3 regions of the Sterolibacterium denitrificans genome follow, and region 3 is predicted to be linked to each of the others. Evidence: predicted binding sites of a transcription regulator. Region 3 holds the regulator's gene; each other region holds the start of a gene.
The links. The regulator sigma-54, encoded in region 3, starts transcription at its own class of promoters, with help from an activator protein. The targets are predictions, from matches to a motif close to TGGCACNNTTCCTGCT.
Positions count from the first base shown of each region.

Region 1: the regulator sigma-54 is predicted to act here: its motif matches at 8,214-8,229, upstream of flgB (flagellar basal body rod protein FlgB).
Region 2: the regulator sigma-54 is predicted to act here: its motif matches at 5,484-5,499, upstream of nirB (nitrite reductase large subunit NirB).

Region 1 is NZ_LT837803.1:2,666,648-2,676,753, forward strand. It holds gene flgK (flagellar hook-associated protein FlgK) at 1-164, opposite strand, end outside; gene flgJ (flagellar assembly peptidoglycan hydrolase FlgJ) at 328-1,368, opposite strand; gene SDENCHOL_RS12035 (flagellar basal body P-ring protein FlgI) at 1,506-2,588, opposite strand; gene SDENCHOL_RS12040 (flagellar basal body L-ring protein FlgH) at 2,628-3,317, opposite strand; gene flgG (flagellar basal-body rod protein FlgG) at 3,360-4,142, opposite strand; gene flgF (flagellar basal-body rod protein FlgF) at 4,165-4,905, opposite strand; gene SDENCHOL_RS14555 (flagellar hook protein FlgE) at 4,922-6,526, opposite strand; gene SDENCHOL_RS12060 (flagellar hook assembly protein FlgD) at 6,557-7,252, opposite strand; gene flgC (flagellar basal body rod protein FlgC) at 7,302-7,709, opposite strand; gene flgB (flagellar basal body rod protein FlgB) at 7,740-8,162, opposite strand; gene flgA (flagellar basal body P-ring formation chaperone FlgA) at 8,411-9,109, shown strand; gene SDENCHOL_RS12080 (Hsp33 family molecular chaperone HslO) at 9,142-10,032, opposite strand; gene SDENCHOL_RS12085 (arsenate reductase) at 10,082-10,106, opposite strand, start outside.
Region 2 is NZ_LT837803.1:2,204,287-2,214,392, forward strand. It holds gene clpB (ATP-dependent chaperone ClpB) at 1-2,475, opposite strand, end outside; gene nirD (nitrite reductase small subunit NirD) at 2,647-2,955, opposite strand; gene nirB (nitrite reductase large subunit NirB) at 2,977-5,445, opposite strand; gene glpD (glycerol-3-phosphate dehydrogenase) at 5,693-7,267, shown strand; gene glpK (glycerol kinase GlpK) at 7,297-8,808, shown strand; gene SDENCHOL_RS10045 (phasin family protein) at 8,947-9,471, shown strand; gene moaE (molybdopterin synthase catalytic subunit MoaE) at 9,569-10,030, opposite strand; gene moaD (molybdopterin converting factor subunit 1) at 10,032-10,106, opposite strand, start outside.
Region 3 is NZ_LT837803.1:994,792-1,004,897, reverse strand. It holds gene thiL (thiamine-phosphate kinase) at 1-590, shown strand, start outside; gene SDENCHOL_RS04630 (phosphatidylglycerophosphatase A) at 587-1,087, shown strand; gene SDENCHOL_RS04625 (CinA family protein) at 1,090-1,593, shown strand; gene recA (recombinase RecA) at 1,632-2,687, shown strand; gene SDENCHOL_RS04615 (regulatory protein RecX) at 2,722-3,291, shown strand; gene lptB (LPS export ABC transporter ATP-binding protein) at 3,288-4,052, shown strand; gene SDENCHOL_RS04605 (RNA polymerase factor sigma-54) at 4,082-5,617, shown strand; gene hpf (ribosome hibernation-promoting factor, HPF/YfiA family) at 5,699-6,019, shown strand; gene ptsN (PTS IIA-like nitrogen regulatory protein PtsN) at 6,132-6,617, shown strand; gene hprK (HPr(Ser) kinase/phosphatase) at 6,586-7,524, shown strand; gene cysB (HTH-type transcriptional regulator CysB) at 7,555-8,499, opposite strand; gene SDENCHOL_RS04580 (sulfite exporter TauE/SafE family protein) at 8,643-9,422, shown strand; gene SDENCHOL_RS04575 (nitrite/sulfite reductase) at 9,464-10,106, shown strand, end outside.

The DNA.
Region 1 (10,106 bases), 1.7 Mb from region 3:
AAGAAGCCGGCGCCTGTGTACAGCGGCTCGTTTGCGCTCTGCACGATCTGCTGGCGCGTATAGCCCGGCGTAGAGGCATTGGCGATGTTTTGCCCGGTTGTGGCAAGGTTGGCCTGGGCAACGTTCAGGCCCGTCACGCCGATGCTGAGGATGTTGGCACCCATGATCGCTCCAAAGTGTCACTCGGTTAACGGCAAAACTTGCCGCAAATTAAGTTGTCACCTGGTATGCAGCAACCTTCGTGCCACATTCGACAGAGTCTGCGTGATCAGGGAGAGTAGAAACGCGCCGCGAGTGACGGTGAAACGCTGCAAACGCCGCGAATGCTCAACCCTGCTGCAGGCCGCTGCGCAGGGTGGGGCCGTCGATGATGCGGGTCAGCTTGGTCGCGTAAAGCGGATCGGTGGCATAACCGGCCTGCTGCAGGCCGCGGGCAAAGCTCACGGCATCGCGGGTACCGAGCACGTCGGCATAGCGCGGGCTCGAGGCCAGCAGCCTGGCGTAATCCTGGAAGGCTTCGGCATGGGAAGCATAGACGCGGAAGCGTGCCGTCTCGCGCTGGGCCAGGCCATTGACGACTTCGGTGGTCGAGGCCTCGACCACCGGGCCGGACCAGCCACGTCCCGCCTTGATGCCGAACAGGTTGTGGCTGGGACTGCCGTCCGGCAGGCGCGGTTCGGCTTTGCCCCAACCCGTTTCCAGCGCGGCCTGGGCCACCATGAAATGCGCCGGAATGCCGGTGGCGCGACTGGCTTCCAGCGCATGCGGCCAGACTCGTTCGATGAAACTCCGCGCCCCGGCGGGAGCGCCAGGCGCGATTGCAGTTGGTTCGGTTGATTCGATCGGCTCGGCTGTTTCGGTTGGCTCGGCTGCCGAACCCGTGGCACTGCCCACGGCCGCCGCCCTTGCGCCGACCAGCGCCTTTTCCAATGAACGCAAATCCGTTGCCGCGGCATCCGGCTCCAGCGGCAAGTCGGGAGCAAGCCGATTCAACGGTCGGGAAGGAGCCACGGGATTCAGCGGCAGATCACTCAATGGCAGCGCTTCGGTTTCGGTATTCAATTGCGCGAGCTGCTTCTCGATCATGGCGGCCAATCCCAGCCCCTTGCCCGTGCTGGAGAGCACCTGCGCCAGTTGCTGGTCGTGGATCGACTCGAACATGCGCGACTGCTCGCTGTCGAACAAGCCTTCGCGCGGCGAAGCATCGCGCATGGTCTTCAGCACGATCTGCAGGAACAGCGCCTCGAACTGTTGCGCGACGGCCTTGTTGGCAGCCGGCGTATTGGCGCGCGCCTCGAGCTTAAGGGCGTCCAGCCCCCTGACGTCGATGGCCAGCTGGGCGGATTGAGCAGAGATCGGTGTGGACATGGACATAGCTTACGCCCCGCGCTCCTGCAGACATGCCGCAAACAGACCCGCTTTTATCCGGCAATAAGGCAATAGATCCGTTGTTTCCGGCGGCCCGCTTTTTCACCGCCGCCGCACGCCGGCGGCGGCGGTGAAGATCAGATCACTTCCAGTTCCGCGCGCAGCGCGCCGGCAGTACGCATGGCCTGGAGGATGGCAATGAGGTCGGCCGGATTCGCGCCGATGGCATTCAGCGCCTTGACCACATCGGCCAGATTGGCGCCGGGCTGGACATTGACCAATGCCCCGGCTTCCTGCTGGATGTCGATCTGCGCATTGGTCACCCGCGCGGTCTGCCCGGCGGCCAGGGGATTGGGTTGGCTGACGGCATTCTCGGCGGTGACGCTGACGGAAAGATTGCCGTGCGCCACGGCACAACTGTCGAGCGTCACGGCCTGGTTCATCACCACCGAACCAGTGCGGCTGTTGATGATCACCTTGGCGGACTGCTGTACCGGCGTTACCTGCAGGTTTTCGACGCGGCCGATGAAGGCCACGCGCTCATTCGGATTCAGTGGCGCGCGTACCCGCACCTGGCGCCCATCCACTGCCGCCGCCGCACCCGGCGCGCTGCCATTGATGGCGTCGACCAGGCGCTGCGCCGTGCCGAAGTCGGTTTCCTTGAGCTCGAAATAAACGTACTCGCCCTCGCCCAACTGGGTGGGCACTTCGCGCTCGACCGTGGCGCCGCCGACGATGCGGCCCACCGAAAGATGATTCACCGTCGCCTTCGAACCGCCGCCCGAGGCACCCGCGCCGCTGACCACGACATTGCCCTGGGCAATGGCATAGATCTGTCCGTCCGCCCCCTTCAGCGGCGTCATCACCAGCGTGCCGCCGCGCAGCGATTTGGCATTGCCCATGGAAGAAACCGTGATGTCGACCTGCTGGCCGGCGCGGGCAAACGGCGGCAGATTGGCCGTGACCATGACCGCCGCCACGTTCTTCAATTGCAGGCTGGTACCCGGCGGCAGGGAGACTCCCATGTTGGACAGCATGTTGATGATGCCCTGCACCGTGAAGGGCGTTTGCGTGGTCTGGTCGCCGCTGCCGTCCAGACCGACCACCAGACCGTAGCCCACCAGCTGGTTGTTGCGCACGCCGGCGATCGAGGCCAGATCCTTGATGCGTTCGGCCCACGCCGGCTGAACGCAGCTCAGCGCGAGCAGGAAGGCGATCATCAAGGGAAAACGAAAACGCGGCGACTTCATCGGATACCCCTAGATCGGCAGGAACGACAGGAAAAAGCGGCTCAGCCAGCCCATCACCTGAGCCGAATCGATGAAGCCGTTGGCCTTGTATTCGATGCGCGCATCGGCCACCTGGGTCGATTGCACGGTATTCGTGGCCGTGATGGTGGTGGGATTGACCACGCCGGAGAAGCGGATGAATTCCTCGCCTTCCTTGAGGCCGATCTGTTTTTCGCCCGAGACCAGCAGGTTGCCGTTGGACAGCACTTCGATCACCGTGACCGTCAGCGAGCTGGTGAAATCATTGGTCGAGGAATTTTGCCCCTTGCCGCTGAAGTTGTTGCTGCTGGAAGCCTGCAGATCCAGATCCTGCAGCGTCTTGACCGGCAGACCGGAAACGCTCGGCACCGAGGCCGACATGCTGCTCGAACGCGTCGCCTTGTTCTCGGAGTTCTTCGAGGCCGCAGTCTTCTCGGCAATATTGATGGTGAGCGTATCCCCCACGAAGCGGGCCCGCCTGTCCTCGAACAACGGCCGCGCCGAAGCGACGTTATAGATGGCGCCATTGGCCGCCGGCATCTGGCCGCGCGGCTCGGGACGCACCGTCATCGGCTGATGCACGTTGCTCGGCGGCACCGTGCCCGGGCTGGCGCAGCCGGCAATGCCGAGGATGGCGAGCAGCACGGCAAACCAGGCCGGCAGACGGGGGATGAAACGCATCGTAGTGTTCCTGTTCCGCATCAGGCAGTCTTTCGCATCCGCTCAAAGATTGGCCAGCTTGGCCAGCATCTGGTCGGAAGTCGAAATGACCTTGGAGTTCATTTCATAGGCACGCTGGGTCTGAATCATGGTGACCAGTTCCTCGGCCATGTTGACGTTGGAAGCCTCGACATAACCCTGATTGAGCACGCCCGTGCCATTGGTGCCCGGCGTATTCGGCGAGGGAGTGCCGCTGGATGCGGTTTCGACGAAGAAATTTTCACCCACGCTCTGCAAGCCGCCCGGATTGACGAAACTGGAAATCTGTATGGTGCCGACTTCCGTCGGCGCCACCGCGCCGGCCTGCACCACCGAGACCACGCCATCGCGGCCGATGGTGATCGACAGGGCATCGGGCGGTATGGTCAGGGCCGGCGACAGCGGATAGCCGCTGGAAGTGACGACCAGGCCGGTGCTGTCCTTCTGGAACGCGCCGTCGCGGGTGTAGGCCAGGGTGCCATCGGGCATTTCGATCTGGAAAAAGCCCTGGCCGTTGATGGCGATATCCAGCGGGTTGTTGGTCAGGTTGAGATTGCCCTGGCCGAAATTCTTTTCCGTGGCGACCGGACGCACGCCGGTGCCCAACTGCAAGCCGGAAGGAATGGTGGTCTGTTGCGACGACTGCGCTCCCGGCTGACGCATGGTCTGGTACAGCAGATCCTCGAACACGGCATGGGCGCGCTTGTAGCCATTGGTGCTGACGTTGGACAGATTGTTGGCAATGACGTCGAGCTGCGTCTGCTGGGCGTCGAGGCCGGTCTTGGCAATCCAGAGTGAGCGGATCATGGTCTAGCCCTGTAAAGTGAAATCAAAGATTGCTGATGACCTGCGTTGCCGCCTGGTCGTTGGTGGAAGCGGTATTCAGCAGCTTCATCTGCATGTCGAACTGGCGGGCAAGGGAAATCATGCTCACCATCTGCTCGACGGCATTGACGTTGCTGCCTTCGAGAAAGCCGCTTGCCAGCTTGGCGTTTTCCTCGGCCTGCGCCGCCTCGCCGCTGCGCAGGCGAAACAGCCCGTCCGCACCACGCACCAGCTCCGTCTCGTCGGGGTTCACCAGCTTGATGCGCCCCACCGCATTCACCGTGTTCTGTTCGCCGCTTTCCGGTATCGCCGAGACGCTGCCATCCGTGCCGATCGACACCTTGACGTCAGGCGGCACGCTGATCGGCCCGCCATCGCCCTGTACCGGGATGCCGTTGCGCGTCTGCAATACGCCATTGACGTCCAGTTGCAGGCTGCCGTTGCGCGTATAGGCTTCGCTGCCATCCGGCATGGCCAGGGCAATCCAGCCCGGCCCCTGCACGGCGACATCCAGCGCGCGTCCGGTGGACTGCATGGGGCCGCTGGAAAAATTGGTGTGGGTGCTGGCATCGACGACGAAAGCGCGCGTCGGCAATGCCTGCGACTGCACCTGCACGGCGCGCAGGCGATGCTCCTCGGCGCGATAGCCGGCCGAGGCGACGTTGGCGAGATTGTGCGCCACCGCCGCCTGCCGGCTCATCGTCTGCGAGGCGCCGCTCATGGCGGTGTAGATCAGGCGATCCATGCTTCAGCAGCCCGCCTTAACGCAGGTTCACCAGCGTCTGCATGATCTGGTCCTGCGTCTTGATGCTCTGCGCATTGGCCTGGTAGGCGCGCTGCGCCGTGATCATGTTGACCAGTTCCGAGGTCATATCGACGTTGGAATCTTCCAGCGCCCCGGATTTCACCAGCCCCAGGTTGCCGGTCCCCGGCCCGCCGGGAATCGGCGAACCCGATTCGGTGGTTTCCGCCCACAGGTTGTTGCCCAGCGACTGCAGGCCGTTGGGGTTGTTGAAATTGGCCAGCACCACTTGTCCCATGTTGCGGGATTGGCCATTCGAATAGCGCCCCTGCACGATGCCATCGGAGGAAATGCTCAAGCCCGACAGCTTGCCGGAGGTATAGCCGTCCTGAATCAACTGGTTGGTGCCGAAGGCGATGCCGTACTGGGTCGTCCCCGAGAGATCCAGATCGAAGGTCAGGGGCGAAACCGCGCCGGTGTGCACATCGAAGTTCTGCGGCAACTTGACGCCCGAAGCCGGCGTCACCAGCGTGCCCGTGCCATTGAAGACCAGTTCCGTCGGCCCATTCATTACGCCGGCATCCATCGTCGTGTAGAGCTGCCACTTGCCCGGCTCCGAGGTCTTGACGTAGTACAACGACAGCGTGTGGGGGTTGCCGAGGCTGTCGAACACGGTTTGCGCCGTGGATGCCGTGTAGCTGTTGGTATTGGTGGGGCTGAAGGCGTCGATGCCGTCTGAAGTCGTGATACTGCCGGAGCCGCTATCGAAAATCTCGTCAAAACCCGTATTCGTGCCCGAAGCCGCCAGACTCACCGTGGAACCCTGGCCGAGCGCGCCCTGGCTGCCCACGCTGCGCGAGGTCACGATGAAATTGTTCGCGTTGTCGACCGTGACATCGACCTTCACCGTCGGCGCCACCGGCCCCAGACTGGAGTTGATCGCAGTCTGCAGCGCAGTCGCCAACTCTCCCGGCGAAGCGTAGCTGCCGCTGGGCAGGGTCACGCTCACGGTAACGCCATCCACGGTCACCTCGAATGCATCGTTACCGGCAGTGATCGTGTGGGGCATCGTCGGACTGCCGTTGCTGGTCAAGACGCCATGGGTCATCGACTCTGGCGGCTTGGCGCGCGAATCGAGATTCACCTGAATCTGGCTGCGCGTCGTGACTGCCGGCGGAATGGCTTCATTTCTTATCTGCAGCGGATAGATGTTACCCGGCACGATGGCGCCCGTATTCGGGTCGGCGGCGTAGCCCGTCAGTTTCAGGCCGCCGTTGTTGATGATGTAGCCCTCCTTGTCGAGCAGGAACTGGCCATTGCGCGTGTAGCTGATGCTGCCATTGTTGTCCATGCGGAAAAACCCGCCGCCATTGATGGCGACGTCCAGGGGGTTGTTGGTCGTCGTCAGGTTGCCCTGGGTGAATTGCTGACGGATACCGTCCACCTGGGCGCCGATCCCGACCGAGGAGGTGCCGCCGCCCTGCATCGAGGTCGCAAAAACATCGGCGAACTGGGCGATCGCCCCCTTGAAACCGGCGGTGCTGCCGTTGGCAATGTTGTTGCCGATGGCATTGAGCGAGGCGTTGGCAACGCTCAATCCGCTGAGTGCTTGCTGAAAGCTCATGTTCGTCTCCTGGTTGCTGAGTTTGGATGTTTAGATGATTTGCTTGACATCGGACAGGCTGACCACCATGTCCTGACTACCCACCGTCAGGGTTACCCCCTGACTGTTCCTTGCCACGCTGGTTACTGCGGCATATTCCAGCGCCGTGACATTCACGCTGTTCTCACCCTGCCTGGCGCTGAAGCTGACCGTATAGATGCCATCTGCTGCCGGCGTGCCGTTGTCGGTCGTGCCATCCCAGGTGTAATTCGACAGACCCGCGTCGAACTCGCCGAGATCCAGCGTGCGCACCACGAGACCATTCGCATCCTTGATCGTTGCCACCACCTTGTCGGCTGCGCCGGCCATCTCGATGCCGCCGATCGACTGGCCGTTTGCCAGCATCAGGTTGCTGCCCGGCACCAGCACTGCATGCCCGATCAGGGCCGCCGCCTGCAGAGCCTGGCTGTCGGTGGAATTGCCGAGCATGGCCTGCATGGTCGCGTTGAGCTTGGTGATGCCATCGACCGTGCTGATCTGCGCCAGTTGCGAGGTCATTTGCGCATTGTCGAGCGGATTCAGCGGATCCTGGTTCTTGAGCTGGGCCGTGAGCAGCTTCAGGAAACGATCCTGGGCGGAATCGGTGGAATCCAGAGATGCTGTCTTCGATCCCGTCGCCGCGCTTTTGTTTGCGCTGTTGATCGCATCGTAGAGTGCGGCATTATCGGTATTGACGCTGGTGCTCATGTCCGTTTCCTTTCGTTCTTGCCGGGTTTTACCTTATGGGGCCCGTGGCTTATGCCTGGCCGATGTTCAGGGTCTTGAGCAGCAACTGCTTGGCGGTGTTCATCATTTCGGCATTGGTCTGATAGGAACGGGACGCCGAAATCATGTTGACCATTTCTTCCACCACATTCACGTTGGGCATCGAAACGTAGCCCTGCTCATCCGCATGCGGATTGGTCGGCTCATACACCATGCGCAGCGGCGCGGCACTTTCGACCACCTGGGTGACCCGCACGCCCAGACCGCCTTCGTTGCCCACCGGCATGGCGGCAAACACCACCTGCTTGGCGCGATAGGGCTGGCCATCGGCGCCGACCAGGCTGTCGGCATTCGCCAGATTGCTGGAAACCGCGTTCAGCCGCGCCGACTGCGCAGTCAGCGCAGAACCGGCGATGCTGAAGACGTTGAACATGCTCATGAGGATTTCCTTTCAGGCGCCGGAAGGTTTTCAGGGCTGCACGGCCGCGCTCAGCGTCTTGAAGCGGCCATTGATGAAAGTCAGCATGGCTTCGAGCTGGATGGCATTCTCGGCAAAGGCCGCCCGCTCGACATCCATATTCACCGTATTGCCATCGACGCTGGACTGCAGCTCGCCGCGATACTGCACGGTCGCGCCAGACCGGTTGCCGCCCTGGCCGCCGGCCGCACCGCCCAGCCCCAGATGATTCGCATTCGTCCGCGCCAGCGGCAGGCTGCCACCGCCCGTCTTGCCCAGCGCGCCATCGAGCGCAGCCTTGAAATCGATGTCGCGCGCCTTGTAGTTCGGCGTATCGGCATTGGCGATGTTGGAAGCCAGGAGCTCCTGACGCTGCACCCGCAGGTTGAGCGCGGTCTGGTGAAACTGGAAATCCTGGTCGATGCGGTTGATCATGGTGCCTTCCTGTTTGCCGTGGCCACCTGTCGATGGCTTCGAGCATCCTTATGCAGAAACCGTGCCAACCTCCCGCCACCCGCCAAACCCGCGTCACTGCGCGCGCGGCACCTCACCGCCGGCCGGATGCTGCAGTCCCCACGCGCCGCCACCGGCAAATCTCACAGGCCTCGGCAATATTTGCCGCCCGGCCAGCCGACGGCTTGCCGAGCTTGCCACCTGCCCGCGCGCCATGGTTCAATCGCGGCATGTCACAGATCATTCAGTTTGTCCGCCGCAGCCTGTTACTGTTGCTGCTGATCGGTTCCCCCGCGCTGGCCCAGCAGGATCCGGCGCCGGTCGGCAAGGCGGTCGAGGATTTCCTCCGCATCCAGACGCAAGGCTTGCCCGGACAGGTCGAGTTCGAGATGACCGCGCTCGACCCGCGCAACAATCTGGCTTCCTGCGCGCAGTTGGATGTTTCCCTGGCCGGCGGCGCGCGCCTGTGGGGGCGCAGCAGCGTGATGGTGCGCTGCCTGGATGCCGGCGGCTGGCGCATCCATGTGCCGGTAACCATCCGCGTCATCGGCGACTATCTGCTGACGGCCCGCGCATTGACCACGGGACAGCTCGTCACCAGCGCCGATCTGGCCCGCAGCAACGGCGACCTGACCAGCCTGCCCAACGGCATACTGACCGATGAGGAACAGGCCATCGGACGCACGGCCGCCCTTTCCATCCCGGCCGGCCGGCCGCTGCGGGGCGACATGCTGCGCCAGCCGCTGGCCGTGCAGCAGAACCAAAGCGTCAAGGTGATTTCCAGTGGCCCCGGCTTCCAGGTCGCCGGCAATGACGGCCGGGCACTGAACGCGGGCGCGGAGGGTCAAGTGGTTCAGGTACGCATGGCCAACGGCCGCATCGTCAGCGGCATTGCCCGAGCGGGCGGCATCGTCGAAATCAACTACTGAACGGGGCGGCGACGCGATGCAACGGTCGCGCGTCAGTGCAACGTCTGGCCAGCGGAGGGAAACAGCTCCGCGATGATTTCGGCGCCGAAGCGGTATTCGTGATTGCAGATGTCGTCGCGCACGACGATCTCGCCGTATTCGGCAAGAATCCCGGCAACTTCCTGGTGACCCAGCGAGATCAGCATGCTGCGCACCTTGTCCTCGTCGCGCGGGCAGTGATAGTGCACCGGAATCGGCGCAAAGACCCGCAGGTCGTCCTCGGAAAACAGGCGTTCGAGCAGCGTCGTTGCCGGCAACTGCAACTCCTGCCGCTGCAGCGTCGCCGCCAGCTGCTGCACCCGGTTCCAGCCGTCGGGATCGACGGTGGCGGCATGTTCGCGCGCCGGCATGGTCTGCAGGAACAGGCCGGCGGCCTGCGCGCCATCGGCAAACAGCCACAGGCGGGCCGGCTGTTGCGCCGACTGGCTCATGAATTGCTCGAAAACCTGCGCGATGCTGCCGCCATCCAGCGGCACGTAACTTTGATAGGGTGTACTGGCAGCCGCCGTTTGCAGGCTGAACAGCAACTTGCCATCGCCCAGCAGTTCGTGCAGCGGCGCTGCCGCGACCTCGCCCTTGCTGCGCGCCATGCCGCGCAGCAGCAACTGATCCCCTGACCCCGACTGCTCGCAATCGACCACCAGCAGGGAAATCGGCCCCGTTTTCTGGCCCTGGGCCTGGAAGGTCGCGCGGCCGGGCGTCTTCAGATTGCTGCCGATGACGGCGGCAACCGCGGCCAATTCACCGAGCAAATCCCGCGTCTGCTGCGCATAGTCGCGTCCCGCGTGCATTTGCTGCCAGGTGCCGGAGAGCTGCACGACCGCGCCGCAGATGTCGAGATTCTCGAACATGAAGCGCGTGATCAGGCTTTCCGCGCTTTCCAAGCTTTCCGCACTTTCCACATTTTTCACATGGGCCGGCCGGCTCATATCGTCATGCTCGTTCGAGGCAAGCGGCA
Region 2 (10,106 bases), 1.2 Mb from region 3:
ATCCTGGATCGCCCGCTTCAGCGGCCGGGCGCCATACACCGGATCGAAACCGGCCTTGGCGATCTCGGCCAGGGCGTCGTCATCGACCTGCAGGCCGATTTCCAGACGCGCCAGGCGGCGCTGCAGATAGCCCAACTGGATCCTGGCGATGCCGGCGATGTTCTTTTCATCCAGCGCATGGAAAACCACGATCTCGTCGATGCGGTTCACGAACTCGGGGCGAAAATGCGTCTTGACCTCGCCCATCACGGCCAGCTTCACCACCTGGTAATCCGCTTCGGCCATGCTCTGGATCATCTGCGAGCCCAGGTTGGAAGTCATCACGATCACCGTGTTCTTGAAGTCCACGGTGCGGCCCTGGCCATCGGTCATGCGGCCGTCGTCGAGCACTTGCAGCAGCACGTTGAAGACGTCCGGATGCGCCTTCTCGACTTCATCGAGGAGAATCACGCTGTAAGGCTTGCGACGCACCAGCTCGGTGAGGTAACCGCCCTCCTCGTAGCCGACGTAGCCCGGCGGCGCGCCGATCAGGCGGGCGACGGAATGCTTCTCCATGAACTCGCTCATGTCGATGCGGATCAGGTGATCCTCGGAATCGAAGAGGAATTCGGCCAGGGTCTTGCACAGCTCGGTCTTGCCGACCCCCGTCGGGCCGAGGAACAGGAATGAGCCATAAGGACGGTTCTCGTCCGACAGACCGGCGCGCGAGCGGCGGATGGCGTCCGACACCAGGCGCACGGCTTCGTCCTGGCCGATCACCCGCTGATGCAGGCGCTCTTCCATCTTCAGCAGCTTGTCGCGCTCGCCCTGCATCATCTTGGAGACCGGAATTCCCGTCGCGCGCGAAACCACCTCGGCGATCTCCTCGGTGCCGACCTGGGTGCGCAGCAACTGGTTGGGCTGTTTTTCACCATTGCCCGACTTCTCGGCGGCCTTCAACTGAGCTTCCAGTTGCGGCAGCTTGCCGTATTGCAGCTCGGCGACCTTTTCCAGTTTGCCTTCGCGCTGCAGCTTGTTGATCTCGGCGCGCAGCCTGTCGATTTCTTCCTTGATGTGCGCCGAACCCTGCACGGCGGCCTTCTCGGCCTTCCAGATTTCCTCCAGGTCGGAATACTCCTTGCCGAGCTGCTCGATCTCGTCTTCGATCAGGGCCAGACGCTTCTGCGAAGCCTCGTCCTTTTCCTTCTTCACCGCCTCGCGCTCGATCTTGAGCTGGATCAGGCGCCGTTCGAGCTTGTCCATCGCCTCCGGCTTGGAGTCGATTTCCATCTTGATGCGCGCGGCCGCCTCGTCGATCAGGTCGATGGCCTTGTCGGGCAGGAAGCGGTCGGTGATGTAGCGGTGCGAAAGCTCCGCCGCGGCGACGATGGCCGGGTCGGTGATGTCCACGCCATGGTGCAGTTCGTACTTCTCCTGCAGGCCGCGCAGGATGGCGATGGTCGATTCCACGCTCGGCTCATCGACCAGCACCTTCTGGAAGCGGCGCTCCAGCGCGGCATCCTTCTCGATGTACTTGCGGTATTCGTCGAGCGTGGTCGCGCCGATGCAATGCAGCTCGCCGCGCGCCAGGGCGGGCTTGAGCATGTTGCCGGCGTCGATCGCGCCCTCGGCCTTGCCGGCGCCGACCATGGTATGGATCTCGTCGATGAAGACGATGATGCGGCCCTCGTCCTGGGCGATTTCCTTCAGCACCGCCTTCAGGCGCTCCTCGAACTCGCCGCGGTACTTGGCGCCGGCCAGCAGCGCCGCCATGTCGAGCGAGAGCACCTTCTTGCCCTTCAGCGTCTCGGGCACCTCGCCATTGACGATGCGCTGCGCCAAGCCTTCGACGATGGCCGTCTTGCCCACGCCCGGCTCGCCGATCAGAACCGGGTTGTTCTTGGTACGCCGCTGCAGGATCTGGATGGCACGGCGAATCTCGTCGTCGCGGCCGATCACCGGATCGAGCTTGCCCAAGCGGGCGCGTTCGGTCAGATCAAGCGTGTATTTGCCCAGCGCCTCACGCTGCCCCTCGGCTTCCTGTGAGCTCACGTTCTGACCGCCACGCACCGCCTGGATGGCCTGTTCGAGCGCGGCGCGGCTGACGCCATGCTCCTTCAGCAAGCGGCCAGCCTCACCCTTGTCGCCAGCCAAGGCCAGCAGGAACATCTCGGATGCGATGAACTGGTCGCCCGCCTTCTGCGCTTCCTTGTCGGTCAGATTGAGCAGGTTGCCCAGATCGCGGCCGACGCTGATCTCGCCGCCATGGCCTTCGACCTTGGGCAGGCGCTCCAGGGACTTTCTGAGCGCGCCCTTGAGGGCAGCGGCATTGGCGCCGGCCCGCGCCAGCAGCGAGACCGTGGCGCCGTCTTCCTGTTCGAGCAGCGCCAGCAGCAGGTGTTGCGGCTCGATGAACTGCTGGTCGTTGCCGATCGCCAGACTCTGGGCATCGGCCAGCGCCTGCTGGAACTTGGTGGTGAATTTATCGTAACGCATGATGGCGCGGCTCCTGTATGAGATTCAATTGGAGCGCAGATGGGGTTGCCAAGTCCCAATTCAAGAGCCATGCGCAGCGGAAAAACGCCGAACAAGCGCCGAACAGCCCCGATCCATGGCCGGCCGGCAGAAAAGATCTGCCCATGCCGGCTTCATCGGCAGTGGGCCACGTCAAAGTTCGAGATACACGCGACCCGCATCAATCCTGACCGCGATGCAGGGCACCTGGCCGACATCGGGAGCCACGGCCTGCCCATCCGTCAGGCCGATGTTCATGCCATGCAGGGGACAAGTGACGCGACGGCCATGCACGATGCCCTGCGACAGCGGCCCACCCTTGTGCGGGCAGCGATCATGCATGGCGAACACCTCGTCCTCGGCCGTGCGGAACACGGCGATGTCGGGCCCAGAGGTCTTGACGACGCGGCTGCCCAAACGCGGGATTTCGTCCAGCGCGCAGACCAGTTTCCATTCCTTCATGCTGTTCTCCCCATACTCTCCCTATGCCTTGGCGATGTCGATGATCTCGTACTGGCGGCGCAGCGGCTGCGCCGGCGCCTGATCGACGGCCTTTTTCCACGGGTCTTCGTAGCCCCGCAGCGCGTCGAGCAGGCGCGCGCCGAGTTCCTTGCGCCGCACGGCATCCTCGACGACGTTCTTCTTCACATGATCGAGGCCGACGCGCTGGACGTAATGCACGGTGCGGTCGAGATACCAGGCTTCCTCGCGGTAGAGCTGGAGGAAGGCGGCCGTGTATTCGAGCACGTCCTCACGTGTCCCGACCTTGCAGAGAAACTCGGCGACTTCGGTCTTGATGCCGCCGTTGCCCGCGACGTAGATCTCCCAGCCGGATTCGACGCCGATCACGCCGACGTCCTTGATGCCGGCCTCGGCGCAGTTGCGCGGACAGCCGGAGACCGCCAGCTTGACCTTGTGCGGGCTCCACATGCCGAACAGCATTTCTTCGAGGTCGATGCCCATCCGCGTCGAATTCTGCGTGCCGAAGCGACAGAACTCTGCACCGACGCAGGTCTTCACCGTGCGGATGCTCTTGCCGTAGGCATGGCCGCTCGGCATGCCGAGATCCTTCCACACCTTGGGCAGGTCTTCCTTCCTCACGCCGAGCAGGTCGATGCGCTGGCCGCCGGTGAGCTTGAGCATCGGTACCGCGTACTTCTCGGCGACGTCGGCGATGCGCCGCAGTTCGGCCGGCGTGGTGACGCCGCCGAGCATGCGCGGCACAACCGAGTAGGTGCCGTCCTTCTGGATGTTGGCATGGCCGCGTTCGTTGACGAAGCGCGACTGCGGATCGTCCTCGGCCTCGTGCGGCCAGGTCGAGATCAGGTAGTAGTTGAGCGCCGGGCGGCAGGTCGCGCAGCCGTCGGGCGTGCGCCATTCGAGGAAGTGCATGGCCTGCGGAATCGACAGCAGCCTGTGCTCGCGGATCGCCTGGCGCACTTCGGCGTGACTGCGCTCGGTGCAGGCGCAGAGCGGCCTGGTCTTGCTGTCGGCCGGCGCGTAGGCGCCGCCGATGGTCGAGGCGAGAATCTGTTCGACCAGGCCCGTGCAGGAACCGCAGGAGCTGGAGGCCTTGGTGTGCTTGCGCACTTCGTCGAGGGTGAACAAGCCCTGCTCCTTGATCGCCTTGACGATGCTGCCCTTGCAGACGCCGTTGCAGCCGCAGACCTCGGCGCTGTCGGGCAGCGCCGCCGCCTTGTTCTGCCCGGCATGGCCGGCGTCGCCGCCGTGACGGTTGCCGGCGCCACCGAACATCAGGTGATCGCGAATCTCACGGATGTTCTGGCCGTCGCGCAGCATCTGGAAGTACCAGGCGCCGTCGCTGGTATCGCCGTAGAGCACGCCGCCGACCAGCCTGTCGTCCTTCACCACCAGCTTCTTGTAGACGCCACCGGCCGGATCGTGCAGGACGATTTCCTCGAAGCCTTCACCCGCGTCGCCGCCGCCGAAATTGCCGGCCGAGAACACGTCGATGCCGGTCACCTTGAGCTTGGTCGAGGTCACCGAGCCGGCATAGCGGCCGATGCCGAACCGGGCGAGGTGGTTGGCGCAGACCTTGGCCTGCTCGAACAGCGGCGCCACCAATCCATAGGCGGTTCCGCGATGGTTGGCGCATTCGCCGACGGCGTAGATGCGCGGGTCGTAAGTCTGCATGGTGTCGTTAACGACGATGCCGCGATTGCAGTGGATGCCGGCGGATTCGGCAATCCCGGTATTCGGGCGGATGCCGACCGCCATGACGACGAGATCCGCCGTCACTTCCTCGCCATCCTCGAAGCGCACGGCGGCGACGCGGTCATCCGGGCCGGCGACGAGTTCGCAGGTGCGCCTGCCGAGGAAGAATTCGAGGCCCTTGTCCTCAAGCGACCGCTGCAGCATGCTTGCGGCGGTTTCGTCGAGCTGGCGATCCATGATCCAGTCCGCGATATGCACCACGCCGACCGCCATGCCGCGCAGCTTGAGTCCGTTGGCCGCTTCCAGGCCGAGCAGGCCGGCCCCGATGACGACCGCCCGGCTACCGTGTTCGGCGGCGGCGATCATCGCATCGGTATCCGCGATGTCGCGATAGGCGATGACGCCAGGCAGATCCTTGCCGGGAATCGGCAGCATGAAGGGATGCGAGCCGGTCGCCAGCAACAGCCGGTCGTAGGTCTCTTCGGTACCATCTTCGGCCACCACCTTGCATGCGCGCCGGTCGATCCTGACGACCTTCTTGTTCAGATGCAGGCGGATGCGGTTGTCGCGATACCAGTCGAGATCGTTGAGCACGATGTCCTGCAGCGTCATCTCGCCGGCCAGCACCGGCGAGAGCAGGATGCGGTTGTAATTCGGATGCGGTTCGGCGCCGAACACGACGACATCGTAAAGATCCGGCGCGAGCCTGAGCAGTTCTTCCAGCGTGCGGCAACCGGCCATGCCGTTGCCGACGAGAACCAGCTTGAGTTTTTTCATGCCTGCCCCTCGATTGCAAATGAGCCCGAAGACTCTTCAGCAATCGCCGTGCCAGGAGGCTGGACTGGCCTGCACTCAACGGTTTCGATGGATTCGCATGGCATCGACCCCACCCATGCGGTGCGTCCGCGAGCAGACTGCCCCATGAAGGTGCAGCGCAGCGATTGCCGCACGGCGGCGCGCATTGACCCCCACTCGCCCCCATGATCTACTGCCAGCGTCCCCTTCGCAGAGCTCAGGAAACGACATGGACAGGCCTTGCGACCTGCTGATCATCGGTGGCGGCATCAACGGTGCGGCCATTGCCCGCGATGCCGCCGGGCGCGGTCTGTCCGTCTGTCTGGTCGAGCAGGGCGACATCGCCGGAGCAACGTCTTCGGCCAGCAGCAAGATGATCCATGGCGGCCTGCGCTACCTGGAACATTACGAATTCCGCCTGGTGGCCGAAGCGCTGGCCGAGCGCGAAGTGATGCTGAAGATCGCGCCTCACCTGGCGCGCCCGCTCGCCATCGTCATGCCGCACGTGAAGCGGCAACGCCCGGCCTGGATGATCCGTCTGGGGCTGCTGCTCTATGACAACCTGGGACGCCTGCGCCACGACGCGCCACGCACCACGCTGCCTGCCTCCAGTACCGTCGACCTGCGCCGCGCGCCCTTTGCCGGTCTGCTGCATGCGGTGCATGGCAAGGGATTCGTCTATTCCGACGTCATCGATGACGACGCGCGCCTGACCCTGGCCACCGCGCGCTCGGCCGCCGGCCTCGGCGCCGTGATTCGCACCCGCACCCGCTGCCTCGCCGCCCACCGCGACGGCACATGCTGGCGCATCCAACTGGAACATCACGGCCAGCGCAGTGAAGCCGCTGCCCGCGCCGTGGTCAATGCGGCCGGCCCCTGGGTGAGCGCAGTGCTTGCCGCCTGCCTGCCGCAACGGCAACCGCCGCAGCACGGCAGCCACCGGCCAGCGGTCCAGCTCATCAAGGGCAGCCACATCGTCGTGCCGCGCCTGTATGCGGGCGATCACGGCTGGCTGCTGCAGAACGACGATCATCGCGTCGTCTTCGTGCTGCCCTTCGAGGAGGATTACAGCCTGATCGGCACCACCGAAATAAAACTCGAACGCAGCGATGCCGATACCGTCGCCGCTCTCGACGCCCCGCCAACCGCCTCGGCCGGGGAAATCGACTATCTCTGCCGTGCCGTCGGCCGTTTTTTCCGCCAGGCGCCGCAGCCGGCCGATGTCGTCTGGAGCTATGCCGGGCTGCGCCCGCTGTTCGATGACGGCCACGGCGATCCGGCGGCGGTGACCCGCGATTACACCTTCCTGCTGGACGCCCCGCCAGACGCCGCGCCCCTGCTCTCCATCTTCGGCGGCAAGCTGACCACCCATCGGCGCCTGGCCGAAGCCGCCCTCACCCGGCTTGCGCCCTGGTTCCCCGACATGGGCCGCGCCTGGACGGCCAGCCAGGCCCTGCCCGGCGGCGAGTTCGCCGATTTCACGCAACTGCTGGCCGAACTGCGGCGCAGCTATCCGGCGCTCCCGGCCGGCCTGTTGCAGCAGTTGGCGCGCCGTCATGGCAGCCTGACGGCCGCCGTGCTCGGCACAACCTGCGGCCCGGATGAACTCGGGCGCGATTTCGGCGGCGGACTGTTCGAGCGCGAAGTGGCCTGGTTCGTCACGCATGAATGGGCGCAAGACGCCGACGACGTCCTGTGGCGTCGCAGCAAGGCCGGATTGCGCATGCGCCCGGCCGAACGCGCCGCCTTTGCCGCCTGGTTTGCCGAACGCTACCCGGCGCCTGGGCTGGAAGCAAAGGAATAGGAATAAAGGAATAGAGGAGTCAACCGCGCATGAAGTCCTGCATCCTCGCCCTCGATCAGGGCACCACCAGCTCGCGCGCCATCCTGTTCGACGCCAGCGGCAGCATCCGCGGCATCGCCCAGCGCGAATTCCGCCAGCACTATCCGCAGCCGGGCTGGGTCGAGCACGATGCCGAGGAAATCTGGCACAGCCAGCTCGGCGTCGCCCGCGAAGTGCTGCAGAAAAATGCGCTCACGGCCGACGACATTGCCGCCATCGGCATCACCAACCAGCGTGAAACCACCGTGCTCTGGGAACGCAGCACGGGCCGGCCGCTGGCGCCAGCCATCGTCTGGCAGGACAGACGCACCGCCGATATCTGCGATGAACTGCGCAATGCCGGGCACGCGGCCCTGTTTCAGCAGAAAACCGGCCTGCTGCTGGATGCCTACTTTTCCGGCACGAAACTCAAGTGGCTGCTCGACAAGATTCCCGGCGCGCGCGAACGCGCCCGGCGCGGCGAGCTGGCCTTCGGCACCATCGACACCTGGCTGCTCTGGCAACTCACCGGCGGGCGCTGCCATCTCACCGACGTCTCGAACGCCTCGCGTACCCTGCTCTACAACCTGCACGACAAATGCTGGGATGAGGAGCTGCTGGCCCTGCTTGATATCCCGCGCGAACTGCTGCCGGCAGTGCGCGGCAACAGCGAAATCTACGGCATGACCGAAGCGCACTGGCTGGGCGCGGCCATCCCGCTGGCCGGCAGCGCCGGCGACCAGCAGGCCGCCACTTTCGGCCAGGTCTGCCTCAGCCCCGGCATGGCCAAAAACACTTACGGCACCGGCTGCTTCATGCTGCTCAACACCGGCAAGCAGCCGATGGCCTCGCGCCACCAGTTGCTGACCACGGTGGCCTGGCAACTCGGCGACCGGAGCGACAGCACCGAATACGCCCTCGAAGGCAGCGTCTTCATGGGCGGCGCGACCGTGCAATGGCTGCGCGACGGTCTGGGCATCATCCGACAATCGGATGAAATCGAAGCGCTCGCCGCCAGCGTGCCGGACAACGGTGGCGTGTACCTGGTCCCCGCCTTCACCGGCCTGGGCGCGCCGCACTGGCAGCCTCATGCGCGCGCCAGCCTGTTCGGCATGAGCCGCGGCACCACGCGCGCGCACATCGCCCGCGCCGCGCTGGAGGCGATTGCCTATCAAAGCGCCGACGTGCTTACCGCCATGCAGAACGATGCCGGCCTGCGCCTGCGCGAACTGCGCGTCGACGGCGGCGCCGCCCGCAACGACCTGCTGATGCAGTTCCAGGCCGACCTGCTCGATGTCGCCGTGGTGCGCCCCCACATCACCGAAACCACGGCGCTGGGCGCGGCCTATCTGGCCGGTCTGGCGGTCGGTTTCTGGCAGTCGGCGGATGAACTGAGCGCCCTGTGGCGGAGCGAGCGGCGTTTCGAGCCGGCGATGCCGCCCTCCCTGCGCGCCAGCCTGCTCGACCACTGGCGGGCCGCCGTGGCGCAAACCATCGCCTGGCAGCGACAGACCGGGGGTTGAGGCAAAGCAGCGCGCCCGGACACGCAAACATTCAAACAACCGTTCATTGTGCAGTGCACAGAAGGTGCTAGACTAAAAATCCAGTCCCGATCATTCAAGCCAGCAGATTTTGTCATCCACCCAATCCGAGGAGGCATCATGAAATCCGATCAACTCAGCGAATTGCAGCGCAAGAACCTGGAAACCTGCATGAAGCTGGCACAAATTTCCTTCGACAATTCGCAGCGTCTGGTTGCCCTGCAACTCGACATCATCAAAAAACTTTTCGAAGACGGCATCGAAAATGCCAAGGCCCAGACGGCCAGCAAGGATCCGCAGCAAGCCCTTGCCCTGCAGTCCCGCTACGCCCAGGACAGCACCCAGGCCGTCATGGATGCCACGCGCCAACTCAGCGAGCTGTACACGGCTTCCTGCGGTGAATGCGCCCAGTTGCTCAGCGAGCAGTACGCCAACGGCAACAAGGACATGATGGCCTCTTTCCAGTCGCTGTTCAGCACCCTGCCCGGCCAGAACACCAACCTCATGGAAAGCATGACGCAGGCGATGAACACCGTCTCGAATGCCTTCGAGCAATTCGCCAAGGCGGCAACCACCACTTTTGCCACCGAAGCCAAAACCTCCGCAGCATCGGCAACACCGGCAACGAAACGCCGCCACGCCTGAGACATAGGGTCTGAAAACGGCGGCTGCATCGCCGCCGCGCGGAACGCTCGCTGCCACCCTGCTCAGCCCCGCCAAGCGGGACTGAGCATTTTTTTCATCACCGTTCCCAGCGTGCCGCCGCGCGATCGTCCGTCTCGCGCGCATCGACCCAGCGCGCCGCTGCGGCGTCGCCCGCGCCGACTTCCTTTTTCCAGAACGGCGCGCGGGTCTTCAGATAATCCATGATGAATTCACAGGCGGCAAACGCCTCGCCGCGATGCGCGCTGGCGACCAGCACCAGCACGATGCCATCGCCCGGCGACAGCGGGCCGTAGCGATGGATCACCCGCACCCGCGCCAGTTGCCAGCGATCGTGCGCCGCGTTGACGATTTCTTCGAGCGCGCGTTCGGTCATGCCGGGGTAATGCTCCAGGGTCATGCCGCTGACCGCCGCATCCTCATTCACGTCGCGCACCAGACCGACGAAGCTGGCGATGGCGCCGATGCTCTGCTGATTGGCGCTCAGTGCCGCAATTTCAGCAGCGACATCGAAAGCTTCCCGTTGCACGCTGACCGACATTTCAGCCTCCGGTCACCGGCGGAAAAAAGGCGATCTCGTCACCATCGGCAATCGCCGCTTCAGCATCGGCCATTTT
Region 3 (10,106 bases):
TGCGCTCGGCCGCCCGGCCCGCCGACGAGATCTGGATTTCCGGCACGCTCGGCCTCGCCACGCTGGGCCTGGCGCAACGGCAGGCGCGCTGTCGGTTGATGGAACCGCTGCGCAGCGCCTGCCTGCGCGCCCTCGACCGGCCCCAGCCACGCATCGCCCTCGGCCGCGCGCTGGCGCAGGACGGGTTGGCGCATGCGGCCATCGACGTTTCCGATGGTCTGCTGGCCGACCTCGGCCACATCCTCGAACGCTCGCAAGCAACCGCCACGCTGCATTTCGACCGCCTGCCGGCTGCCGTCCTGTACTGCGGCAACGACGTCGATGCACGACTGGCAACGGACTGCCTGCTCGGCGGCGGTGACGACTACGAACTGGCCTTCACCGCCCCGGCGGCGCGCCATGAGGACATCCTGGCGCTCGGCGCACGGTTGCAGATCCCGCTGACCTGCATCGGCACGGTTGCCGCCGGCCCGGCCGGGCGGATCCACCTGCTCGATGCCGACGGCCGCGAGATGAGCCCGGCGCGGCGCGGCTACGATCATTTCGCTCCCGCCACCGCAGACACAGACACCGCAGAGAAAAAGACATGAAGATCAAGAAAAATCCGCCCCCGCCCTGGCCCTTCCTGTTCCGCTCGCCGCACCATTTCATCGCCTGCGGCCTGGGCAGCGGTCTTTCGCCCTGGGCCTCGGGCACGGTCGGCACCTTGTTCGCCTGGCTGACCTATCCCGCGCTGCGCATGGTCGTGCCCGACGCCACCGCGTTTGCCCTGTGCCTCGCATTCGCCCTGGCCTATGGCGTGCTGGCCTGCGAACGCACCGGCCAGGCGCTGGGCGTGGCCGACCACGGCGCCATCGTCTGGGATGAAATCGTGCCGTTCTGGTGCGTGCTGCTCCTGACGCCGACCGGCATCATCTGGCAACTTGCCGCCTTCCTGCTGTTCCGCTTCTTCGACATCGTCAAGCCGCCGCCGGCCAACTGGTTCGACCGGCACATGAAGAACGGCTTCGGCGTGATGATGGACGACGTGGTCGCCGCCGCTTACACGCTGGCAGTCATCCTGCTGGCCAAGGTGGCGCTAGCTTGAGCATGGAAACCGAACTCGAACGACTGTCGGCGGCCGTCGGCGCGGCCCTGAGCGCCCGCAAGCTGCGGCTCGCCTGCGCCGAATCCTGTACCGGCGGCCTGGTGGCCGCAGCCGTCACGGCCACGGCGGGCAGTTCGGCCTGGTTCGAGCGCGGCTTCGTCACCTATTCGAATGCCGCCAAGCAGGAAATGCTCGGCGTCCCGGCAGCGCTTCTCGAACGCCAGGGCGCAGTCAGCGAGGCCACCGTGCGTGCCATGGCGGCAGGCGCCATTGCCCGCGCCCATGCCCAGGTGGCGATCGCCATCAGCGGCATTGCCGGCCCCGCGGGCGCCACCATCGACAAGCCGGTAGGCACCGTCTGCTTCGCCTGGCGGCTGCCGGATGACACGATCAGCGTAGAAACGCGACATTTCCCCGGCAACCGCGGCGCGGTGCGCCAGCAGGCGGCCATTCATGCCCTGAACGGCCTGCTGACGCGGCTGGAAAGCCGGGGAACTGTGCCATAATCCAAGACAGACTTTGACGAAGGAAAATGACAATGGCAATCGACGAAAACAAGAGCAAGGCGCTTCAGGCCGCCCTGGCCCAGATCGAAAAGCAGTTCGGCAAGGGCTCGATCATGAAGATGGGTGAATCACAGATCGAGAACGATCTGCAGACCGTCTCCACCGGCTCGCTGGGCCTCGACCTGGCACTGGGCATCGGCGGTCTGCCGCGCGGCCGGGTGGTGGAAATCTACGGCCCGGAATCTTCCGGCAAGACCACCCTGTGTCTGCATGTCGTCGCCGAAATCCAGAAGGCCGGCGGCACCGCCGCCTACATCGACGCCGAAAACGCGCTCGATCCGGTCTATGCCGGCAAGCTCGGCGTGAATGTCGGCGACATGCTGATTTCCCAGCCCGACACCGGCGAGCAGGGGCTGGAAATCGCCGACATGCTGGTGCGCTCGGGCGGCGTCGATATCGTCGTCATCGACTCGGTGGCCGCCCTGGTGCCACGCGCCGAAATCGAGGGCGAGATGGGTGACCAGCTCCCCGGCCTGCAGGCCCGCCTGATGAGCCAGGCGCTGAGGAAGCTGACCGGCAACATCAAGCGCACCAATACCCTGGTGATCTTCATCAACCAGATCCGCATGAAGATCGGCGTCATGTTCGGCAGCCCCGAGACCACCACCGGCGGCAATGCCCTCAAGTTCTATGCCTCGGTGCGTCTGGATATCCGCCGCACCGGCGCAATCAAGAAGGGTGACGAGGTGATCGGCAATGAAACCCGCGTCAAGGTGGTGAAGAACAAGGTTGCGCCTCCGTTCCGCGAAGCTCACTTCGACATCCTGTACGGAGAAGGCATCTCGCGCGCTGGTGAAATCATCGACCTGGGCGTCGAGCACAAGATCGTCGAAAAATCCGGCGCCTGGTATTCCTACAAGGGCGAGAAAATCGGCCAGGGCAAGGACAATGCGCGCGAATATCTCAAGGAGCATGGCGAGATCGCCCGCGAAATCGAGAATCGCGTGCGCGAGGCGGTCGGGGTAACGGCGCTGGCACCGGCCGCCGACGAAGGCCAGGGACGCAAGACCAAGGCCAAGGCCGACGAGACATGAAGCCCGGAGACGAGCGCCGATAGCATCGCCGGTCATGAAGACGCCGCCGCAGAGCCCGCAAGTCACACTGCGGGCTCTGGCAATCAAACTGCTGGCGCAGCGTGAACACAGCCGCGCCGAACTGGCAAGGAAACTGGCGGCCAAAGCCGGAAGAATGGGCGTAGGCGCAACTCCGGCCGGCCACACGGCAACGACGCAACCGCCAACGCCGCCGACCGCCGAGGATATCGACAAGGTGCTCGATCAGCTCGAACGACAAGGCCTGCTTTCCGACACGCGCGCAGCGCAGGCCTACGTGCGCGGCCATGCCGCCCGCTTCGGCGCGAGCCGGCTCGCCCACAGTCTGCGCATGCGCGGTATCGATGCCGAGCTGATCGACGCCAGCCTGGCGCAGGAAGAAATCGAGGACGAACGCACACGCGCTGCGGCCGTCTGGCGCAGCAAATTCAACAGCGTGCCGCGCGATGCCCGCGAATGGGCACGCCAGGCGCGGTTCCTGCAAGGACGCGGCTTCGCCGTCGACGTCATCCGCAGGCTGCTCAGGGAACTCGGGAAATCCAGCGACCTGCCGCAAGACGCGCAAGACATGGAGACAGAGGAATGACCCGGCTGGTGGTGGAAGGCCTGCGCAAGCAATACAAATCGCGCAGTGTCGTCAAGGATGTTTCCTTCGATGTCGGCAGCGGCGAAGTCATCGGTCTGCTCGGCCCCAATGGCGCCGGCAAGACCACCTGCTTCTACATGATCGTCGGCCTGGTGGCGGCGGATGGCGGCGAAATCCGCATCGTGGAGAGCGCGGACGACGGCAGCGCCATGGATGGCAAACAGGCCAGCGCCAACCTCACCCACATGCCGATCCACCGGCGCGCACGGCTCGGCCTGTCCTATCTGCCGCAGGAAAACTCGGTATTCCGCAAGCTCAACGTCGCCGACAACATCCGCGCCGTGCTGGAATTGCAGAAGTTGCGCAGGGATGAAATCGAAAATCGCCTCGACGCCCTGCTGCAGGAATTGCACATCAGCCACCTGCGCAACAACCCGTCGATCTCGCTGTCCGGCGGCGAGCGCCGGCGCGTCGAGATCGCCCGCGCCCTGGCCAGCAGTCCGCGCTTCATCCTGCTCGACGAACCCTTTGCCGGGGTCGACCCGATTGCCGTCATCGACATCCAGAAAATCATCCGTTTCCTCAAGGAGCGCGGCATCGGCGTGCTCATCACCGATCACAATGTGCGTGAAACGCTCGGCATCTGCGATCGCGCCACCATCATCAATGCCGGCGAGGTGCTGGCTTCGGGCAGGCCGGACGAGATCATTTATAATGAGAGCGTTCGCAAGATCTACCTCGGCGAAAACTTTCGCATGTGATTTTCGCCAGGCCGAGCAACCGCCTGACCATGAAACAGACGCTCCAGCTCAGACTTTCCCAACATCTTGCGCTGACCCCGCAATTGCAACAGTCGATCCGGCTATTGCAGTTGTCGACGCAGGAGTTGAATCAGGAAATCGACCAGCTCCTGCAGGACAATCCCCTGCTCGAACTCGCCGAACCGCACGAAGGCAGCTTCGTTCCGGCCAGGGACGCGCTCACCATGCCGCAAGCCGCCGATACGGCGGCTTGCCCCAACCCCGATCCTGCCAACGTCGCCGGCAATGCCAGCGATGCCAACGATGGGGCGGCAGACGCCGGCAATACCTATGACGACGGCTACGGCGCTGGCAATGACAGCGACTGGATCGGCGAGATGCGCAGCCGCCAGCCGCGCGACGCCAACGATGATGATGGGGATTACAGCGAGCTGCAAAGCGCCGAGGTTTCATTGCGCGAGCATCTGGGCGCCCAACTGGGCCTGATGCAGCTCGACGCGCACGATCGCAGCCTGGTCAGCTTTTTGGTCGAGGCGCTCGATGACGACGGTTATCTCGAACAGGAGATGGAAGAACTCGCCGACGTCCTGCTCGGCAGTCTGCCCGGCGATGCGGCGAAACCGGAAGATGGCGACCGGGAAGCCCTGCTCGAGGAACTCAATATCGCCCTGCGCCGCCTGCAGAGCCTCGATCCTCCCGGTATCGGCGCCCGCAGCCCGCAGGAATGTCTGGCGCTGCAACTGGAAAACCAGCCGCCCTCGCCCGTGCGCAATCTGGCATTGACGCTGGTGCGCAGCCACCTCGATCTGCTGGCCGCGCGCGACTTCGCCAAGCTCAAGCGCGCCCTGCGCTGCAATGATGACGAATTGCGCGCCGCCCACGCCCTGATTCGTTCCCTGAATCCTCGCCCCGGCGCACAGTATTCGCCACTCGATACGCGCTACATCCTCCCCGACGTCGTCGTGCGCAAACAGCGCGGCCACTGGCTCGTCAGCCTCAACCAGGCCGCCATGCCGCTGCTGCGCATCAACCGGCTGTATGCCGACATCCTGCAGCAGCAGCGCGGCAGCGGGACTGCGCATGCCGGCCTGTCCGGCCAGTTGCAGGAAGCGAAATGGCTGATCAAGAACGTGAAACAGCGCTTCGACACCATCCTGCGCGTCTCGCAGGCCATCGTCGAACGCCAGCAGCAGTTTCTCGAACATGGCGAAGTGGCCATGCGCCCGCTGACGCTGCGGGAAATCGCCGATACCCTGGGGCTGCATGAATCGACCATCTCGCGCGTGACCACGCAGAAATTCATGGCCACGCCGCGCGGCATCTTCGAGCTCAAGTATTTTTTCGGCAGCCACGTCGCCACCGATGCCGGCGGCGCGGCCTCGTCCACCGCCATCCGCGCCCTCATCAAGCAACTGGTGAGCGAGGAAGATGGCCGCAAGCCGCTGTCCGATGCCAAAATCACCGAAATCCTCGGTCGCCAGGGGATCGTCGTCGCCAGGCGGACCATTGCCAAGTACCGTGAGGGCCTCAACATCCCGCCGGTCAATCTGCGCAAGTCCCTGTAAAGTACCCCAGCACCTCCTCATGTCCTGCCTGTCTCACCCGTTCCATCAATTCACAGTCACCCGCCAAGGGAAGGAGTCACCATGAATCTCAATATCACCGGCCGCAACGTCGAAGTAACCCCTGCCATCAACGACTACGTCAAAACCAAGCTGGAACGGGTGATCCGCCATTTCGACAACGTGACCAGCGTCAACGTCATCCTCTCCGTCGACAAGCTCCAGCAGAAGGCGGAAATCACCATGCACCTCAAGGGCAAGGACATTCACGCCGACAGTATCGAGGCCGATCTGTATGCCGCCATCGACACGCTGGTCGACAAGCTCGATCGCCAGGTCGTCAAGCACAAGGAAAAGATTTCCAACCACGCGCATGAAAGCCAGAAGCGCCAGATCGTCGATTGATCCGGTCGTCGATCCAACGACTCGCCAACCCGACAGGTACAACCAGAACGCGTCGGTCATTCAGGGGTATACTTCGCATCCCTCGACCGACGAAGGCTCATTCTCGTCACCGATGAACCAGATCGCCAGACTCCTGCCGCCTGAAAACATCCTGCTCGACCTCGAAGCGGGCAGCAAGAAACGTGTTTTCGAGCAGGCCGGAATATTGTTCGAAAACCGCCACGGCCTCGCGCGCAGCACGGTGTATGACGCCCTGTTCGCGCGCGAAAAGCTCGGCTCGACCGGACTGGGCCAGGGCATCGCCATCCCGCATGGCCGCATCAAGGGGCTCAAGGATGCGCTGGGCGGCTTCCTGCGCCTGGCCACGCCGGTGCAGTTCGACTCGCCGGACGGCAAGCCGGTCTCCCTGCTGTTCGTGCTGCTGGTCCCCGAAGCCGCGACCGAACGCCATCTGCAATTGCTCTCCGAACTGGCCCAGATTTTTTCCGACCGCCAATCCCGCGAGCAGTTGGCCGCTGCCGCCGATGCCCAGGCGGTGCACAATCTTTTTCTGAACTGGCAGGCCGATGCCCCAGCTGATCGTCGCCCAGCTGTTTGAGCTGAATCGCGAGCGGCTGCATCTCGAATGGATCTGCGGATCCATGAACGATGCCGTCAGCGTCAGGCAGCCGGACGTCTCGCCGGCCGATCTGGTCGGCCATCTCAACCTCATTCATCCGGGGCGCATCCAGGTACTCGGCACCCCGGAAATCCGCTGGGCTCACGGCCGCCAGGCGGACAAGGTCAATCATTACATGGTCGAGATCGTTGCCGCCCGACCGCCGGCCATGATCGTCGCCGACGGCTGCGACATTCCGGAAATGCTGCGTGACTTGTGCGAACGCGGCAACATCCCCCTGTTCGCCACCACGCTTTCGGCTGCCACGATCATCGACTCGCTGCGCCTCTATCTGGCGCGCCAACTCGCCGAAACGGCCTCCCTGCACGGCGTGTTCATGGACGTGCTCGGCATGGGCGTGCTGATCACCGGCGAATCCGGCGTCGGCAAGAGCGAGCTGGGGCTGGAACTGATCTCGCGCGGACACGGGCTGGTCGCCGACGACGTCGTCGAAGTCTCGCGCCTGGGGCCCGATTCGCTCGAAGGCCGCTGTCCCGAGCTGTTGCGCGACTTTCTTGAAGTGCGCGGCCTGGGCCTGCTGAACATCCGCACCATCTTTGGCGAAGCCGCCAGTCGCCGCAAGATGAAACTCAAGCTGATCGTGCATTTGCAAAAACTGCAGCCCGGCGTTCCCGAGGCCACCCGTCTGCCGCTCGACGCCCAGACCGAAACCATCCTCGGCATACCGATACGCAAGGTCGTCATTCCCGTTGCGGCCGGCCGCAACCTCGCCGTGCTCCTCGAAGCCGCCGTGCGCTCGACCATCCTGCAATTCCGCGGCATCGACAACATGCAGGAATTCCTCGACCGCCAGCAGCAAGCCCTGAGCAGCGACAACTACGATTGACGAAGCAGCAGTCGCGCCTGCGACTTGCGCCTACAGTCCCGGATCCACCCTGCTGTCGCCCTGCAAGGCCGCCTGTACCAGGGGACGCGCCAGATGCGGGGCGAACAGCTCGATGAACACATAGGCGTATTCACGCAGCCAGGCGTTGCGCCGGATGCCGATGCGCGTCATGCTCGACTCGAACAGATGGGAAGCATCGACAGCGCGCAGGCCGGTATCGGCGCTGGCGTCATAGGCCATGGCGGCAACGATGCCGATCCCCAGGCCGAGACTGACATAGGTCTTGATGATATCGGCATCTATGGCGGTCAGCACCACGTTCGGACTGAGATCGCGCGCAGCAAATGCCTTGTTGATCTGGCTGCGGCCGGAAAATGCGCTGTCGTAGGTCACCACCGGATAGCGGGCAATCGCCTCCAGGGTCAGCGGCCGTTCCTCGAGAATGGGATGCCCCGGCGGCGCGATGACGCAACGATTCCATTGCTGGCAGGGCAACATCACCAATTCGTGCTGTTCGGCAATGGCCTCGGTGGCGATGGCCAAATCGGCCTTGCCGGCAATCACCCAATCGCAGATCTGCGTCGGATTGCCCTGGTGCAATTCGAGACGCACGCCGGGATAGCGCGCCATGAAGGCCCGGATGACCGGCGGCAGCGCATAGCGCGCCTGAGTGTGCGTGGTGGCGATGGTCAGGGTGCCGCTATCGGCCTGGCTGTATTCCTCGCCCACCTGCTTGAGATTAGCCAGGCCGCCGAGTACGTCTTCGATGATGTCGAGGATCTGCCGCCCCGGCGCGGTGATGTCGGTCAGGCGCCGCCCCTGGCGCACGAAAATATCGACGCCCAGCTCCTCCTCCAGCAGACGAATCTGCTTGCTGATGCCCGGCTGCGAGGTATACAGCGCTGCGGCGGCCTCGGTGATATTGAGGCCACGCTTGGCGACTTCATGGGCGTAGCGGAGCTGTTGCAGGTTCATGGGTTATTTATAACCCAAAGCTATTTATTTGTGCAAATAAGGTATTTACAGTTTTAAGCAGTGGCCGATATGATGCAGCCCTTCGCCATTCTGCCCTGTTTCCGGCGCTACTCTTTCGCCGTACCCACTCGCCCATCCTCATCATGGACTTCTCCTACAGCCTTGCCGGGTTCTTCGTCGGCGCCGTCGTCGGTCTGACGGGCGTGGGCGGCGGCTCGCTGATGACGCCGTTGCTGGTGCTGCTGTTCGGCATCCACCCGGCCACCGCCGTTGGCACCGACCTGCTCTATGCCGCCATCACCAAGTCGGGAGGCAGCATCGTTCACGCCCGACGCGGCTCGGTGGATTGGCGCATCGTCGGTCTGCTGGCGGCCGGTAGCGTACCCGCCTCCATCCTGACCCTGGCTCTGGTCGCGCACTTTGCCCCCGACGGATTGGGTGGCGCCACCAAACTGATTACGGCCGCACTGGGCGTGGCCCTGCTGCTCACCGCCGCCTCGCTGATTTTCCGTCGCCATTTGCAGGCCTTTGCCCTGACCCACTTTCCGGCCGAACCCAATCCGCGTCGCACGGCCACCCTGACGATCATCACCGGGCTTGCGCTGGGCGCGCTGGTCACCATTTCCTCGGTCGGCGCCGGCGCACTGGGGGTTACGGCCCTGTTCTTCCTGTATCCCAAGCTGTCTGCCCTGCGTATCGTGGGCAGCGACATCGTTCATGCCGTGCCGCTCACGCTGGTCGCGGGCCTCGGTCACTGGTGGTATGGCAGCGTCGACTGGTCGCTGCTGGGCGCATTGCTGGTGGGCTCGCTGCCGGGCATCTACCTGGGCAGCCATCTGGCGGCACGCATTCCCGATACAATCCTGCGCCCGACCCTGGCCTGCATGTTGGTACTCGTCGGCGGCAAGCTGATCGCGCAGTAAATACGAACATACACCCAAGCACCATCCCGGAGTATCCGCATATGTACCAATACGATGCCTTCGACCAAGCCATGATCGACCAGCGCGTCGCTCAGTTCACCGACCAGATGCAGCGGCATTTCGCCGGCGAACTGAGCATGGACGATCTGCGTCCGCTGCGCCTGCAGAATGGCCTCTACATCCAGCGCCACGCGCCGATGTTCCGCATCGCCGTGCCCTACGGCATGCTCGGCAGCCGGCAATTGCGCAAGCTGGCCCACATCGCCCGCACCTACGATCGCGGCTATGCGCATTTCACCACGCGCCACAACTGCCAGTACAACTGGATTCCGCTGGAACAGACGCCGGCCGTGCTGGCCGAACTGGCGACCGTGCAGATGCACGCGATCCAGACCTCGGGCAACGATGTGCGCAACACCACCACGGATCATTTTGCCGGCGTGGCGGACGACGAAATCGCCGATCCGCGCCCCTGGTGCGAACTGATCCGCCAGTGGTCCACCTTCAATCCGGAATTCGCCTATCTGCCGCGCAAGTTCAAGATTGCCGTGAATGCCGCCGCCACCGATCGCACGGTGATCCAGGTGAATGACATCGGCCTCGATCTGCGCCTGGATGCGGCGGGCAACACCGGCTTCCGCGTGCTGGTCGGCGGCGGCCTGGGGCGCACACCCATCCTCGGCA